DNA from 3 places in the Bacillus thuringiensis genome. Region 2 is predicted to be linked to each of the others. Evidence: predicted binding sites of a transcription regulator. Region 2 holds the regulator's gene; each other region holds the start of a gene.

Region 1 (5,587 bases), 140 kb from region 2:
ACTCAATTCCGTCAAACATACGCCCTAACACTTTTGCAGTATCCTCTACGGATTCTTTTTTCCCAAGCTGAATATCACCTTTCCCTAAATATTCAGGATTCGCCCCTAAATCTGTACATGCTACCGTAAATGCACAGCGCGTACGAGTGGAGGTTTTTTCAAATAAGAGCGCTACATTCTTATGTTCTAAATAATGATGCGGGATACCATTTTTCTTTTTCTCTTTTAATTCTGCTGCTAAATCTAGAAAATATAACAATTCTTCTTGTGTAAAATCTTTTTCTGCTAGAAAGCTTCTTCCTTTTAAATTTGGTCTAGTCATTAACATGCTTCATCCCTACTTTCTCCGTTATTTATACTAAATATCTTTACGAACAATTGGCATACTCATGCAACGTGGACCCCCACGACCACGAGATAATTCTGAACTTAGCACCTCAATCACTTCTATACCGTGTTCCCGTAATAACGTATTGGATACATAGTTGCGATCATATGTAACAACTACACCTGGTGCGATTGCTAATGTGTTCGAGCCATCATTCCATTGTTCACGAGCAGAAGCAATTACATCTCCTCCTCCACATGGAATAAGAACTAATTCACTTAAGCCTAATACCTCTTTTAATGCTTCCATTAAAGAAGTACGATGTGTAATTTTAAGAGTCTCCTCATCTGATCCTTTTTCTAAAATATAAATATTCATATTCCCTTTTGGCCCTTGAATGGCTGGGTGAATTGTAAACTTGTCATAATCAACCATTGTAAATACTGTATCTAAATGCATAAATGCTCGGCATTTTGGAATTTCTATTGCTAACACTTTCTTAATTTTATTTTGTCGGCTAAAGAGATTTTTAGCCAAACGTTCAATTGCTTTAGCTGAAGTACGAGCAGATACTCCAATTGCAATTGTTTCTTCATTTAAAATTAGCTCGTCGCCACCTTCAATTGGAAATTTATAATCACGATCTAACCAGATTGGTACATTATGTTTTGCAAATCTTGGATGATATTTAATGATGTACTCCATGAATAATGATTCACGTCTACGCGCTGGTTCTCTCATCTTATTTATCGTTAAGCCATCGCCCACGCTAGCTGCTGGATCACGAGTAAAATATAAATTAGGCATTGGATCTAAGTAAAACGGATAATGATCTTCCATTAATTCATATAAATGTGTCTTCTTACTTGTTTCAATTTCGCTTTTCCGTACACCGCCCATAATTTTTTGAATTAATTCTTCATTTGAAAAGGAAAGTAAATATTCTTTTAAAGTTTGATGTGCAACATTTACGTCGGCCTGTCCTTCTTTTAAAATACGATCAACAAATTCTTCTCGAAGTTTTTTGTCTACTAACGCCTCAGCGGCTAGTTTTTCTAAATAAAGAACTTCAACACCCCGATTGCGTAACGTTTGTGCAAAATAATCATGCTCTTTTTGAATAATTGGTAAGTATGGAATATCGTCAAATAATAATTGCTGCAAATAATCTGGCGTCAAGTTTTCCACTTCTTTACCCGGTCGTTTTAATAAAACCGTTTGTAATTCCCCAATTTCTGAAGTAACATGTATCGGATGTTTCATTTGTTGTACCTCCTTTTAAATATGTTTGATGTCTTACAAGTACATAATAAATGCTCTGCACTTTCATCTTTGTGAAATCATCCACATTATCATTGTGAAATATTAAACAAGTTATTTTTTTAAAATCATACGAATATGTATTTTTATAACAAACTATCTCGATTTTTCAATAAAAAATACATATATTACGCATATATGTTGAATATTTAACTTCCGTATTTAAACAAAAATCCTGTTTTTAATAAAATTAAAAACAGGATTTTTGCATCTAAATAATTAAATTTAACCTTTCTTCTATAATCTCCCTATCTGATTTCGACTGTGAAATTATAAGGCATGTATCATTTCCACATATACATCCTATTTTTTCTTTCCAATCTAATTCATCAAATAAAACACCAATAACATGTGCATTACCAGGTAATGTTTTAATAACCATTAATTGATCTACACAATCAATTTTTACAACAACCTCTCGTAATTTTTTCTTTAACTTTATATCAGTTTGTAAATGCTCTTCTGAGAAAACTTTATATATCATTAATCCTTCTTGAGAAGGTACCTTCGTTAAGTTTAACTCACGAATATCGCGAGAAACCGTAGCTTGTGTTACTAATACATCTTTTTTTGCTAACAATTCTACTAATCTTTCTTGCTTATCTATTTCATACTCCTTTACAAATTGTTTAATTAACCGTTGTCTTTTTTCTTTTTTCATAAAAGACACCCCTTTTAATATTATAGCTCGCTATAATTTTCATCCGAAAGGGAGAGAAAAGAATGTTGCGGAAACGTTCATAGTTTAACTGTAAATATTAAATCAAACTAAATAAAAAAGAGAAGAACAGCATTTTGTTCTTCCTTTTACATTGAAAATCGTTCAATTGTTTGTTTCAAATCGGTTGCTTGCTTCTCTAAATCCTTTAATAATTGATCGATTACTATCATATTTTTAGACTGTTGTAGCGTCACACGCGCCACTTCTTGTGAACCAGCTGAAGTTTCTTCAGCAATTGCTGCTACAGCTTTTGTTTGTGCTCCTGTTTGATGAATGTGGCTCACTTGTTCATTCATATAACTACTAATTTGCTGAGTTGCATCGGCTACTTCCATAACACTTGATGACATTTCTTTTAAAATTAATTCCGTAGCTTCCCCACGCTTCGCCTCTTCTTTAGCTATTTTCACTTGTTCTGTCATTTTCATTGCAACTTGTTGTACTTCATCTTGCATATTCCGTAATAACTGCGATATGTTTCTTGCAGAATGATCACTTTCATCAGCAAGTTTCCTTACTTCTTCCGCAACAACCGCAAAGCCTCTTCCATGCTCTCCTGCGCGAGCTGCCTCAATAGAAGCATTTAGTGCTAATAAATTCGTTTGGCTAGCAATCGCACTCACAACAGACACAATATGTTCTACTTGTTTCATTCGTTCTTCTAACTTCTGTACATTTTGCATTGAATCTTCATTTTCTTTTGCCAATGTTTGAATACCGTGAATTAAAGACGTAAAGACACGAGTACTATGCCCTAAAGCTTGAACCATTTCTGAAGACAACGTATCAGACTGCTTCGCTTTTTCTTCTACTTCACTTGCAATAGACGTCGTTGTATCAACAGCAGAAACAATCGCTTGAATTGATGCCGCTGATTGCTCAGCGCCTGAAGAAATCTCTGCAAGTGTCTCAGATACACCCTGTGCTTGTTTCGTTGCTTCGCCTGTTTGTTTTCTAATCTGCTGTACTTGATTATTTGTATACGAAAATGTTGTATCAATATTTTTTACCATGCCCCTTAAGTTTCCTAACATCATATTAAATGCAACACTTAAAGATTTAATTTCATCATCTGTCTTCGGTAATGGAACATCTTCACGAATATCACCCTCAGCTGCTTTTCTTGCCGCCTCCTCTAACTTTCGAAGCGGTTTAATTAAAAATACAGCTGCTCCATATGCTAAAATTCCAGACCATACTACCCCTAATAGCATAACGATAATATTATATACAGTTTGACTTACATAACTTTGAAAATAATCGTATATCACGTAAATAAAAAATATACTTGTTGAATATGTAATGAAAGCTAAAACTGTAGTGAATAGCATAAGTTGTGTACGTAATCCAAAAGAAAATGTTTTCCTTTCTTTTTCCATCTTCTCTTTCCCCCTTTTTATAAGCAATATAAATACTACCTATATATTATTATCCATATTTTCATTATAGAAGGATATAGAGATTTTAAAAATTATTATTTCTTTGAATATCAAATTGCACGAAAAAATAAAGGATTCTGACAATTTATGACTAATAACAGAAATAAGGGGCAACATTTGTAAAATATATTTTTAACTGGGGGTTTTGTATGATTCAAGTTCGAAATCTAGTAAAATCATTCGGTTCACTTGATGTGTTAAAAGGAATTGATTTAGAAGTAAAAGAAAAAGAAGTTGTTGTTTTAATTGGTGCCAGTGGTTCTGGTAAAAGTACATTACTTCGCTGTCTTAACTTTTTAGAAATGTACGATGAAGGCGAAATTCACTTACAAGGTGAGCGGATTGATCCAAAGCATTCAAATTTAAATAAAGTCCGTGAAAATGTCGGTATGGTTTTTCAGCACTTTAACCTCTTTCCTCATATGACCTCACTAGAAAACATCATAGAAGCACCTATTCACGTAAAAAAATTAGAGAAAGCAAATGCAAAAGATATTGGAAATCAACTTCTCCAAAAAGTCGGCCTTCAAGATAAAGCGGATGTAACTCCTCATCTTCTTTCAGGTGGTCAAAAACAGCGTATTGCCATTGCACGAGCTCTTGCAATGAGCCCTAAGATTATGCTATTTGATGAGCCTACCTCAGCTTTAGACCCTGAACTTGTTGGAGAAGTATTGCAAGTTATGAAAGAACTTGCTGGAGAAGGGATGACAATGGTTATTGTTACTCATGAAATGAATTTCGCAAGAGATGTAGCTGATCGCGTCATCTTTATGGACGATGGAAAGATTGTAGAAGATGCTCCGCCAGCACAATTCTTTTCAGCTCCATCACATGAACGGGCAAAACAATTTTTACGCAACGTTTTATAATGTAACTTCTGTTTCAAACGAAAAGGAATACATTCATACGGTGCACAACTAATCATCCAAATAAAATATTTCAATAACATACTTAAAACCATCCGTATGATCAATATATAGGAGGGGTTTTATGAAAAGAAAACTATTAACCATTGTTGCGAGCATTACACTATGTACATCCTTCATACTAGGAGCTTGTAGCAAAGAAAGCTCTACTACTTCATCAAATGGTGAAAAAGAATTTCGCTATGCGATGAGTGGATTATACAAACCTTTTAACTATAAAGAAAATGACGGCAAACTTGTCGGCTTTGATGTAGAAATCGGTGAAGCTCTTGCTAAAAAGATGAACATGAAGGCTACGCCAGTTACAAACCCATGGGAAACGCTAATTCAAGGTCTTCAAGCGAAGAAATATGATGTAATACTGGGTAGTATGGCAATTACAGAGGAGCGCTTAAAAGCTGTTAGTTTCTCAAATCCGTACTATCGCTCTGGCGCCCAAATTTTTGTGGCTAAAAAGAATACCGCTATCTCTTCTCCAGAAGATTTAAAAGGTAAGAAAATTGGTGTTGTAAAAGCTAGTACCTTTAAAAATCTTGTTGCAAAATATACAGATCAAATCACAGAATATGACAGCGATATTACTGCTCTTATGGATTTAGAGCCTGGGCGTGTTGACGCAGTAATTACGGATCAAATGGTTGGTCTACGTATGATAAAAGAAGGAAAATCGAATATAAAAGAAGCCGGAAAACCATTAAATCTTGATGAAATGGGAATTGCTATTCGCAAAGATGATAAAGAAATGGTTGAGAAAGTAAATAAAGCGTTAGATGAAATCATTAAAGATGGTACGTATGAAAAGATCAGTAAAAAATGGTTCGGGCGTAATATTCTTGGTGAAGAGGAAAAA
Region 2 (5,587 bases):
CTGCTGCTACCTCTAAAGCAACACGCTCACCATTTTCAAGCACTCGACCAGTACCTACTGCAACAACTTTACCCTCTTGTGGTTTTTCTTTTGCAGTATCTGGTAATACAATACCACTTGCTGTTTTTTCTTCTGCTTGAACAAGCTCAATTACAACGCGATCACCTAATGGCTTTAGCATGAACAATAACCTCCTCATTTTGTTATGTAAATTTTATTTATTAGCACTCAAGTCACCCGAGTGCTAACACACTTATAATAATAAATAATCTCAATTTCTTTTGCAAGTAAAAAAATCATAATTTTTTCGCAAATTACTATATAAACTTTCTATATAGAATACCGCCTTTACTATATGAAGCATTGTTTCCACTGCTCGTATGTTACAATATGAAAGGACACCCTAAGTTGTTTTCGCTATACACACAACTTTCTCCTGTCTTCTATTATAATTTCAAATAAGGATTTACGAAAAAAACATAATTTAAGTGAGGTTTATATCGTAGGTAGCATATTTACATGTTATCCTAACTTATCTCATACACTATAGTTAGAAAGGATGGTTAAACCATTTGAAAAAACAATATTGGTGGGTTATCGTTACATACATTTTAATGCAGTTATCTGGCGTTGTTGGATTACCACTTCTCCTAAAAACAGGACTCTATGATAATAGAGGGTTTACCATTGAGGAAAAAGGACAAATCATAACGGGACACTGGGCAATTATTAGCTTCTTTGTTGCATTATGTATCGTACTTTGGTTACTTAGAACAGATATTCGTGACAGGCATTTAGATTCAACGCGCTCTTCTGTTCCAGCTACAATTGGATGGATTTTCATCGGATTATTCTTAGCTTTCTTTTCACAAATAGTTGCCGGTATGATCGAGATGCAACTACTAGGAATTAAACAAGGTTCAGAAAATACAATGAAACTGATGGAAATTGCACGAACTACGCCTTGGTTCCTTATTGTTGTATCTATAATCGGACCTATCTTAGAAGAAATCGTATTTAGAAAAATTTTATTCGGTGCACTTTATAAGAAGTTCAACTTCTTTATTGCAGCTATCATTAGTTCGCTTGTATTCGCAGCAATTCATTTTGATTTTACTCACTTATTGGTATACACTTCTATGGGGCTCGTATTCGCCTTTTTATATGTAAAAACGAAGCGAATTATCGTTCCTATTGCAGCTCATGTTGCGATGAATACATTAGTCGCTATTGGGCAAATTTTTATGAGCAATGAGCAAATTCAAGAAATGATTAAAGAAGCTGAAAAAATGCAAGGCTTTATCGGAGGATTTTTTGTATGAGAAACTCACCATTGTTCATGGCTGCACTATACTTCCTTCTTGGATGTATCTTTACACGCTTCGCCATTACGAACGTGACAGATACAATCTGGAATGTGTGGACAATACTATTTGCAGTTATGGCAACAATTGATTTTAATTTGGCACTTCGCCTTATATTAGTTAAATTCACAAAGAAGAAACAATAATAAAACGCAGAGGTCGCTTCCTCTGCGTTTTATTGTGGATAGTTTTTCAAAAAGTAAACTAATGTTTGTAACTCTACAGCTAAATCAATATGATGAATTCTAATATTCTCTGATACGTTTAATCGTGCTGGTGTGAAATTCAAAATACCATGCACGCTCGTTTCAGCTAATCTATCTGCTACAGCTTGTGCTACTGTAGCCGGTACTGTTAATATTGCCACTTGTATATCATTTGATAATCTCTCTTCTAATTCATCTAAATGGTATACAGGAATGCCCCCGATTTCTGTTCCAACTTTCTCTTCACTAACATCAAATGCCATTTCAATTTTTGTATTATTGTTTTTCGTGAAATTATAATGTAAGAAAGCGGTCCCTAAATTACCTACTCCAATAAGTGCTACACGCGTGATATCATCTTGATCAAGTGTTTCGCGGAAAAATGATAATAAATAATTTACGTTATATCCGTATCCCTTTTTCCCTAACGCTCCAAAATACGAAAAATCTCTTCGTATTGTTGCGGAATCTACTTTTACCGCTTCACTCAATTCGGCCGATGAAACACGCTGCTTACCAGAAAGAGATAAGTTTTGGATAAATCGATAGTATAGAGGCAATCTTTTAGCAGTGGCTTGTGGAATCTTTTGCTGATCCATATGACCTCTCCTCTCTTCCTATCTTTATTCATATACTTTAATCAAATACAGAAGTTTAGCACTCATTAAATTCCTTGTATAATAAAGAGAAGAAGTATTCTCTCTTATTTTAAACTATACACTATTTTTAGTATGATTGAGAAATATAAACATGGCAAAGTTAAGAAATTATTTGAGGTGAAAACATTGATTTTATTACAAGTAAATGGACTTTCGAAATTATACGGTGCAGAAACAATTCTTGCAAACATAAAATTGGAAGTACAAACAAAAGATCGTATCGCATTAGTTGGAAGGAATGGAGCTGGAAAATCTACATTATTAAAAATTATCGCTGGTGAATTATCACATGATGGTGGCGAAATTATAAAACCGAAAGATGTCTCAATCGGGTATTTAGCTCAAAATACCGGCCTAGAAACGTCTTTAACAATTTGGGATGAAATGCTAACCGTCTTTACCCACTTACAGCAAATGGAGACAAAACTTCGAAGGCTTGAGCAAGAAATGGGAAAAGAAGAAAACTTTTCAAACGAAGCTATATATGAAAGATTGTTAGCTGATTATGACCAATTGCAACTCAATTATAAAGATCAAGGTGGATATCAATATGAAGCGGATATTCGCTCCATTTTAAGCGGCCTTGGCTTCCCAGTTGAAACGCACCAGACGACGATTTCTACTTTAAGCGGTGGGCAAAAAACAAGATTAGCTCTCGGGAAATTATTATTAACAAAACCAGACTTACTTATTTTGGACGAGCCTACAAACCATTTAGACATCGAAACATTAACATGGCTTGAGCAATATTTACAAGGTTATCCTGGCGCAATATTAATCGTTTCACATGACCGTTATTTCTTAGACAAACTCGTTACACAAGTATATGAAATTTCGAATAAAGAAAGCAGACGATTTGTTGGTAACTACAGTAAATATTTAGACTTAAAATCAGCCTTATACGAGCAAGAAATGAAACGTTACGAAAAACAACAAGATGAAATCGCAAAACTTGAGGACTTCGTTCAAAAGAATATAGCTCGCGCCTCTACAACGAAACGTGCTCAAAGTCGCCGTAAACAACTAGACAGAATGGAATTATTAACGAGACCATTAGGTGATTCTAAGTCAGCATCATTCCACTTCGATATTGAAAAGCAAAGTGGAAATGATGTTTTACAAGTAAAGGATGCAACCATTGGCTATGATGAGGACCCTATAATTGAAAACGTAACTATGCGCTTAACTCGCGGAGATAGTGTTGCTTTAGTTGGTCCAAACGGAATTGGGAAATCTACATTATTAAAATCTATTGTGAATAAGTTACCACTATTAAATGGTGATGTTTCTTTCGGATCAAATGTATCTGTTGGTTATTATGATCAAGAGCAAGCAAACTTAACATCTTCTAAACGGGTTTTAAATGAACTATGGGATGAATATCCACTGCAACCTGAAAAAGAAATCCGTACTATACTTGGGAATTTTTTATTCACAGGAGATGATGTACTGAAACCAGTATCTTCCCTTAGTGGTGGACAAAAAGCTCGATTAGCTCTTGCGAAACTTATGATGCAAAAGTCAAATTTATTAATTCTGGATGAGCCTACGAACCACCTTGATTTAAATAGTAAAGAGATTTTAGAGAATGCTTTAATTGATTATCCAGGGACTCTTCTATTTGTCTCACATGACCGCTACTTTATTAACCGTGTAACAACGACTGTGGTTGAGTTATCAACAGAAGGTGCACAGGAATATTTAGGGGATTACGATTACTATGTGGAGAAGAAAAATGAAATGATTGAACGCGCAGCATTTGAACAACAAGAACAGCAAGAAAATCAGGCACCTGTTCAAAAAACTGTAGCTCAAGAAAAATTAAATTATCTCGAAGAAAAAGAGCGTAAACAATTAGAACGTCAACGCACTCGAAAAATTGAAGAACTAGAACAAAACATCTTAAACTTAGAAGAAGAAATTGCTACGTTAGAAGATCAACTTTGCTTACCAGAAATATATGCAGATTATGAAAAAGCGAGTGAAATTACAACAAAAAAACAAACGCTACAAGAACAACTTGAAACTTGTATGGCAGAATGGGAAGAGCTGCATGTATAAGAGTATTTAATAAATAAGGAAGATGTCTCATCAGTCATGATTTCTGACTATGCGACATCTTTTTTTAAGTACATAAATAATTTTTTGAATATATCAATGGTAACTCGGGATATTTCAACGATTTTTCAAATACATCTATCGTAACCCTATATATATAAACGATTCGACACGAAATATCGATTTACCGACAAGGATTGACAATATCAGCACCCTCTATAATGGAGGGATATTTCAAAATGTTTTTCAGGGATATCTTCTTACTTTTTATTTCCCGAAAAACAATACATCCAAAGGTCAGACTTCATCTAGTTTATCCACAAACTTATACACATATCCACCTTTATAAAATAGCTACTAAAACAACTTTTCCACATTATCCACAACTAACAAAAAAGTTATCAACACTTCATATACACAACAAAACCCACATTATCAACAGATAATATGGGTTTTATCCACAAGCTGTGGTTAATTATGTGCATAACTATGCTTCAATATCTAATCCTGGATTCGCATTTAAGGCTAATGTTGCACGCTTGCCTTGTTCATACGCAATTGTCCCTGCCGCTGCAATCATTGCTGCATTATCTGTGCATAAAGATAGCGGTGGAATAATTAGTTCAATGTTTTCTTTTTGTGCAAATTCCTCTTCTAATCGCGCACGAAGTCCTTTATTAGCAGCTACTCCACCAGCAAGAAGTAATTGCTTTACATTATAAGCTTCTGCTGCACGAGCTGCTTTCGTTACAAGTACATCTATTACACTTTCTTGGAAACTTGCCGCTAAATCTTCTGGTTTAATTTCTATACCACGTTGTTTCGCGTTATGCACAGTGTTGATAACTGCTGATTTCAATCCACTAAAGCTAAAATCATATGAATTCGGTTCTAGCCATGCACGAGGCAAATCAATTGTTGGTTCTCCTTCATGTGCAAGACGATCAATATGCGGACCACCTGGATATGGCATAGATAACGTACGAGCTACTTTATCATATGCTTCTCCAGCTGCATCATCTCGCGTTTCACCAATTACTTCAAATGAACCATGTTCTTTCATATAAACAAGTTCTGTATGCCCACCAGATACAACAAGTGATAATAGCGGGAATTGAACTTCTTTTACTAAACGGTTCGCATAAATATGACCAGCAATATGATGAACACCGACTAGCGGAATATCATGTGCAAAAGCTACTGCCTTCGCTGCATTTACCCCAATTAGAAGTGCTCCTACTAAACCAGGCCCTTCTGTTACAGCAATTGCATCAATATCATCAAATGTGATATTTGCTTC
Region 3 (5,587 bases), 1.3 Mb from region 2:
GGAGTTCATGAGTTAATCGGTCATACACCAATTGTAGAAATTACTCGTTTTTCACTTCCGAAAGGGGTCCGTTTATTTGCAAAACTTGAATTTTATAACCCAGGCGGAAGCGTTAAGGATCGTTTAGGAAGAGAATTAATCGAAGATGCGCTAGAAAAAGGGCTTGTTACCCAGGGTGGAACAATTATTGAACCGACTGCTGGGAATACTGGTATTGGACTGGCACTTGCAGCGTTAGAACATGATTTGCGCGTTATTGTTTGTGTACCAGAGAAATTTAGTATTGAAAAACAAGAGTTAATGAAAGCGCTAGGTGCAACGGTCGTGCATACACCGACTGAGCAAGGAATGACCGGTGCAATTGCAAAAGCAAAAGAGTTAGTAAATGAAATACCGAATTCATACTCTCCAAGTCAATTTGCAAATGAGGCAAATCCTCGTGCATACTTTAAAACGTTAGGCCCTGAACTGTGGGATGCATTGAATGGAGAGATTAACATATTTGTTGCTGGAGCAGGAACTGGCGGTACTTTTATGGGGACTGCATCTTATTTGAAAGAAAAAAATATAGATATTAAAACAGTTATCGTAGAGCCAGAAGGATCTATTTTAAATGGTGGTAAGGCTGGTTCACATGAGACCGAAGGAATTGGATTGGAATTTATCCCGCCATTTTTGAAGACATCTTATTTTGATGAAATTCATACGATTTCTGATCGAAATGCATTTTTAAGAGTGAAAGAATTAGCGCAAAAAGAAGGACTTCTCGTTGGAAGCTCTTCAGGAGCAGCATTTCATGCGAGCTTACTTGAGGCAGAGAAGGCAGCGCCAGGTACAAATATTGTAACAATTTTTCCTGATAGCAGTGAGCGCTATTTAAGTAAAGACATATACAAAGGATGGGAATAAAAAATGAGAGCAAAGACAAAGTTAATTCATGGTATTCGCATAGGAGAACCTTCAACTGGATCTGTAAACGTACCGATCTATCAAACAAGTACGTACAAACAAGAAGCAGTTGGTAAGCATCAAGGATATGAATATTCACGTACAGGTAACCCAACACGTGCAGCTTTAGAAGAAATGATTGCTGTATTAGAAAATGGGCATGCTGGATTTGCATTTGGCTCTGGAATGGCTGCTATTACAGCGACAATTATGTTGTTCTCAAAAGGTGACCACGTTATTTTAACAGATGATGTTTATGGTGGAACGTATCGTGTTATTACAAAAGTATTAAACCGCTTCGGTATTGAACATACATTTGTAGACACAACAAACTTAGAGGAAGTTGTAGAAGCAATTCGTCCAAATACGAAAGCAATCTATGTGGAAACACCAACGAATCCATTACTAAAAATTACTGATATTAAGAAAATATCTACTCTTGCTAAAGAGAAAGATTTATTAACAATTATTGATAATACATTCATGACGCCATATTGGCAGTCGCCGATTTCTTTAGGAGCAGACATTGTACTTCACAGTGCAACGAAATATTTAGGAGGTCATAGTGACGTAGTTGCAGGTCTAGTAGTGGTAAATAGCCCACAACTAGCAGAAGACCTTCACTTTGTACAAAACTCAACAGGAGGTATTCTTGGACCACAAGATAGCTTCTTACTACTTCGCGGTTTAAAAACATTAGGAATTCGTATGGAAGAACATGAAACGAATTCACGCGCTATTGCTGAATTCTTAAATAATCATCCAAAAGTAAATAAAGTATATTACCCAGGTCTTGAATCACATCAAAACCACGAATTAGCAACAGAACAAGCAAATGGATTTGGTGCTATTATCTCGTTTGATGTAGATAGTGAGGAAACATTAAATAAAGTACTTGAGAAACTGCAATACTTTACACTTGCTGAAAGCTTAGGAGCAGTAGAAAGTTTAATTTCTATCCCATCTCAAATGACACATGCATCAATCCCAGCAGATCGCCGTAAAGAATTAGGAATTACAGATACATTAATTCGTATTTCTGTCGGTATTGAAGATGGTGAAGATTTAATTGAAGATTTAGCACAAGCGCTAGCGTAATAAAAAATGCACTGCTAATGTGGAGCAGTGCATTTTTATTATGTTAATTTGTGAAATGTTTCACAAATTAGACATACACAAATGAAATGATTTCATGTATATTGAATTCATGAAATGTTATTCACGAGTAAACTTGTGAAATGTTTCACAAACAATGGGATTCATGTAGGACGGTAACTCTATTTTTTTTCGCTAATCGGGACTTATTATGACCTATAGGGACTTATAAAGACCGTGATAACAGAATAGGAGGAAATTTACATGGTAGTCAAAGAGAAAGTTGTAAATGAAATGCAAGAGGTAAAAGAGATGATTGATACGTTAGTAAATAACGGTCAACAAGCTTTACAAGCATTAGAAAGTTTTACACAAGAGCAGATTGACAACATTGTTCATGAAATGGCATTAGCAGGTGTTGATCAACATATGCCACTTGCAAAATTGGCTGTTGAAGAAACAGGCCGTGGTGTCTATGAAGACAAATGCATTAAAAATATTTTTGCCACTGAATATATTTGGCATAGTATAAAGCAAGATAAAACGGTAGGAATTATTCACGAAGATCCTCATGAAGAAATAATAGAAATTGCAGAACCTGTCGGTGTAGTAGCTGGGGTAACACCAGTAACGAATCCAACGTCGACAACAATGTTTAAAGCGTTGATTGCGATAAAAACGAGAAATCCAATTATTTTCGCATTTCATCCTTCTGCACAAAATTGTTCGGTGGCAGCAGCGAAAACCGTATATGATGCAGCAATGAAAGCTGGTGCACCAAAACATTGTATTCAATGGATTGAAAGACCGTCTGTCGAAGCGACGAAACAATTAATGAACCATGAGGGTGTGGCACTCGTTCTAGCAACTGGAGGCGCTGGTATGGTGAAATCAGCTTACTCTACTGGAAAACCAGCGCTAGGTGTAGGTCCTGGTAATGTACCGTGTTATATAGAAAAATCAGCACATGTAAAACGAGCTGTTAATGATTTAATTTTATCGAAAACATTTGATAACGGTATGATTTGTGCATCGGAACAAGCAATCATTGTCGATAAAGAAATCTATGATGATGTTAAAACAGAAATGATCGAAAACAATTGTTACTTTGTAACAGAAGAAGAAAGAAAAAAATTAGAAAAGCTCGTTATAAATGAAAATACATGTGCAGTAAATAGTGATATTGTAGGAAAATCAGCACAGTATATTGCCGAATTAGTTGGGATTACTGTTCCTGAACATACAAAAATGCTTGTAGCTGAAATTCAAGGTATCGGAGCAGCATACCCGTTATCTCGTGAGAAACTGAGCCCAGTATTAGCCTGTGTGAAGGCGAATTCATTAGAAAAAGGATTTACATATTGCGAAGAAATGTTGAACCTCGGTGGTTTAGGACATTCAGCAGTTATTCATTCTACAAATAAAGAAGTGCAAAAGCAATTTGGATTACGTATGAAAGCTTGCCGTCTCATTGTAAATGCACCTTCATCACAAGGTGGAATAGGGGATATATATAACGGATTTATTCCATCACTTACACTTGGTTGTGGTTCTTACGGAAAAAATTCAGTTTCCCAAAATGTAACAGCGACTCATTTATTAAATATAAAAAGGCTGGCAAATAGAAAAAAGAATATGCAGTGGTTCAAATTGCCACCAAAAATTTATTTTGAAAAACATGCTACAGCGTATTTAGCAAATATGCCTAACATTTCACGTGCATTTATTGTAACGGATCCTGGAATGGTTGAACATGGCTATGTCGATACAGTCACGCACTATTTAAACAAGCATGCAAATGATGTGAAAATTGAAGTTTTCTTTGAGGTCGAACCAGATCCATCAGATGAAACTGTCTTTAAAGGTGCGGAAATGATGAGAAGCTTTAAGCCAGATGTAATTATCGCACTTGGTGGCGGTTCAGCTATGGATGCAGCAAAAGGAATGTGGTTATTCTATGAGCATCCAGAAACGACATTCTATGGCATTAAACAGAAGTTTTTAGATATAAGAAAACGTACATGTAAATATCCGGAATTAGGAAATAAGGCGCAGTTTGTTGCGATTCCAACAACATCAGGAACAGGATCAGAAGTGACACCATTTGCGGTTATTACAGATAAGAAAAATAATATAAAGTATCCGCTCGCAGATTATGAATTAACACCAGATGTAGCAATTGTTGATCCGCAATTTGTAATGACAGTACCACCACATGTAACAGCAGATACTGGTATGGATGTTTTAACACATGCAATTGAGGCGTATGTGTCTGTTATGGCAAATGACTATACAGATGGATTAGCATTAAAAGCTATTGATCTCGTATTCAAATATTTACCGAGAGCATATAAAGATGGAAATGATGAAGAAGCACGGGAAAAAATGCATAACGCTTCTGCAATTGCAGGGATGGCATTTGCAAATGCTTTTCTAGGTATTAATCACAGCTTAGCACATAAAATTGGTCCAGAATTCCATATTCCGCACGGACGTGCAAATGCAATTCTTATGCCGCATGTAGTCCGCTATAATGCTATTAAGCCAAGAAAACACGCATTGTTCCCAAAATATGAGCACTTTGTAGCAGATGAACGCTATGCACATATTGCGAGAATGCTCGGGCTTCCAGCAAGCTCAGTAGCAGAAGGTGTGGAATCACTCGTCAAAGCAATTATTGAGCTTGGAAAAAGCTTAAATATTAATATGAGTATTGCCGGACAAGGGGTAGATAAAGAGCAATTTGAAGAGGTTGTTGGAGTATTAGCAGAAAGAGCTTTTGAAGATCAATGTACAACTGCTAATCCAAAGTTACCGCTTATTTCAGAGCTGAAAGAAATTTATATGGAAGCATATAAAGGTGAATAATGATTAAAAAAGAGCCGCAGTAAAGTGAACTGCACCCCAATTGTTAGACACAGTCTAACAATTGGAGGTGCAGTTTTTCTATGGCTAAATTTACAGCTGATGAAAAAATACAAATCGTTCTACGTTATTTGAACGGAAATGAAAGTTATCGAGAACTGGGTAGATCGCTCGGTATAAGTGACACAATCATTTTGAATTGGGTAAACCAATATAAACAGAATGGTCTGGAAGCTTTTCTAAAACGATGTACAAATTACACACAACAATTTAAACTAGACGTACTAAACTTTATGATTGAAAACGGTATGTCCTTATTTGAGACGGCAGCTATCTTTAATATTCCTGCCCCTTCAACGATTTCTGTTTGGAAAAAACAGCTCGAAACACAAGGAATTGATGCCCTTCAATCTAAGAAAAAGGGGCGTCCATCCATGAAAAAAGATTCAAATAAACAATTAAAACAACCTTTAGCTGAAGGGTCAGTCGAAGCACTTGAAGCACGCATTAAACAGCTTGAGATGGAAAATGAGTACTTAAAAAAGTTAAATGCCTTAGTTCAAAACAAGGAAAAATCACAAAACAAGACAAAGCGCAAGTAGTCTATGAATTAAGGCATAAATATTCGGTCAAGGCACTCGTGGAGCTAGCTACTATTCCTCGAAGCACGTATTATGAT

What was found. The regulator Rex, encoded in region 2, represses fermentation and respiration genes when NADH is low (regulators of the CRP and FNR family bind a similar motif). The targets are predictions, from matches to a motif close to TTGTGAAATATTTCACAA.
Region 1: arcA (arginine deiminase) is a predicted target of Rex. The motif match lies at 1,684-1,701, and genes of this name have one in related genera.
Region 3: adhE (bifunctional acetaldehyde-CoA/alcohol dehydrogenase) is a predicted target of Rex. The motif match lies at 2,095-2,112, and genes of this name have one in related genera.

What each region holds. Positions count from the first base shown of each region.
Region 1 is NZ_CP012099.1:394,365-399,951, reverse strand. Features, by position in the region: gene argF (ornithine carbamoyltransferase) at 1-328, opposite strand, end outside; gene arcA (arginine deiminase) at 359-1,591, opposite strand; gene argR (arginine repressor) at 1,860-2,309, opposite strand; partial or broken gene AC241_RS35980 (methyl-accepting chemotaxis protein) at 2,456-3,028, opposite strand; partial or broken gene AC241_RS35975 (HAMP domain-containing protein) at 3,398-3,583, opposite strand; gene AC241_RS02125 (amino acid ABC transporter ATP-binding protein) at 3,958-4,680, shown strand; gene AC241_RS02120 (ABC transporter substrate-binding protein) at 4,802-5,587, shown strand, end outside.
Region 2 is NZ_CP012099.1:251,075-256,661, reverse strand. Features, by position in the region: gene groES (co-chaperone GroES) at 1-181, opposite strand, end outside; gene AC241_RS01525 (CPBP family intramembrane glutamic endopeptidase) at 573-1,322, shown strand; gene AC241_RS01520 (YdiK family protein) at 1,319-1,510, shown strand; gene AC241_RS01515 (redox-sensing transcriptional repressor Rex) at 1,540-2,169, opposite strand; gene AC241_RS01510 (ABC-F family ATP-binding cassette domain-containing protein) at 2,356-4,290, shown strand; gene tsaD (tRNA (adenosine(37)-N6)-threonylcarbamoyltransferase complex transferase subunit TsaD) at 4,775-5,587, opposite strand, start outside.
Region 3 is NZ_CP012099.1:4,200,401-4,205,987, reverse strand. Features, by position in the region: gene AC241_RS21695 (O-acetylserine dependent cystathionine beta-synthase) at 1-909, shown strand, start outside; gene AC241_RS21690 (bifunctional cystathionine gamma-lyase/homocysteine desulfhydrase) at 913-2,046, shown strand; gene adhE (bifunctional acetaldehyde-CoA/alcohol dehydrogenase) at 2,308-4,911, shown strand; one part of gene AC241_RS33230 (IS3 family transposase) at 4,992-5,445, shown strand; one part of gene AC241_RS33230 (IS3 family transposase) at 5,445-5,587, shown strand, end outside.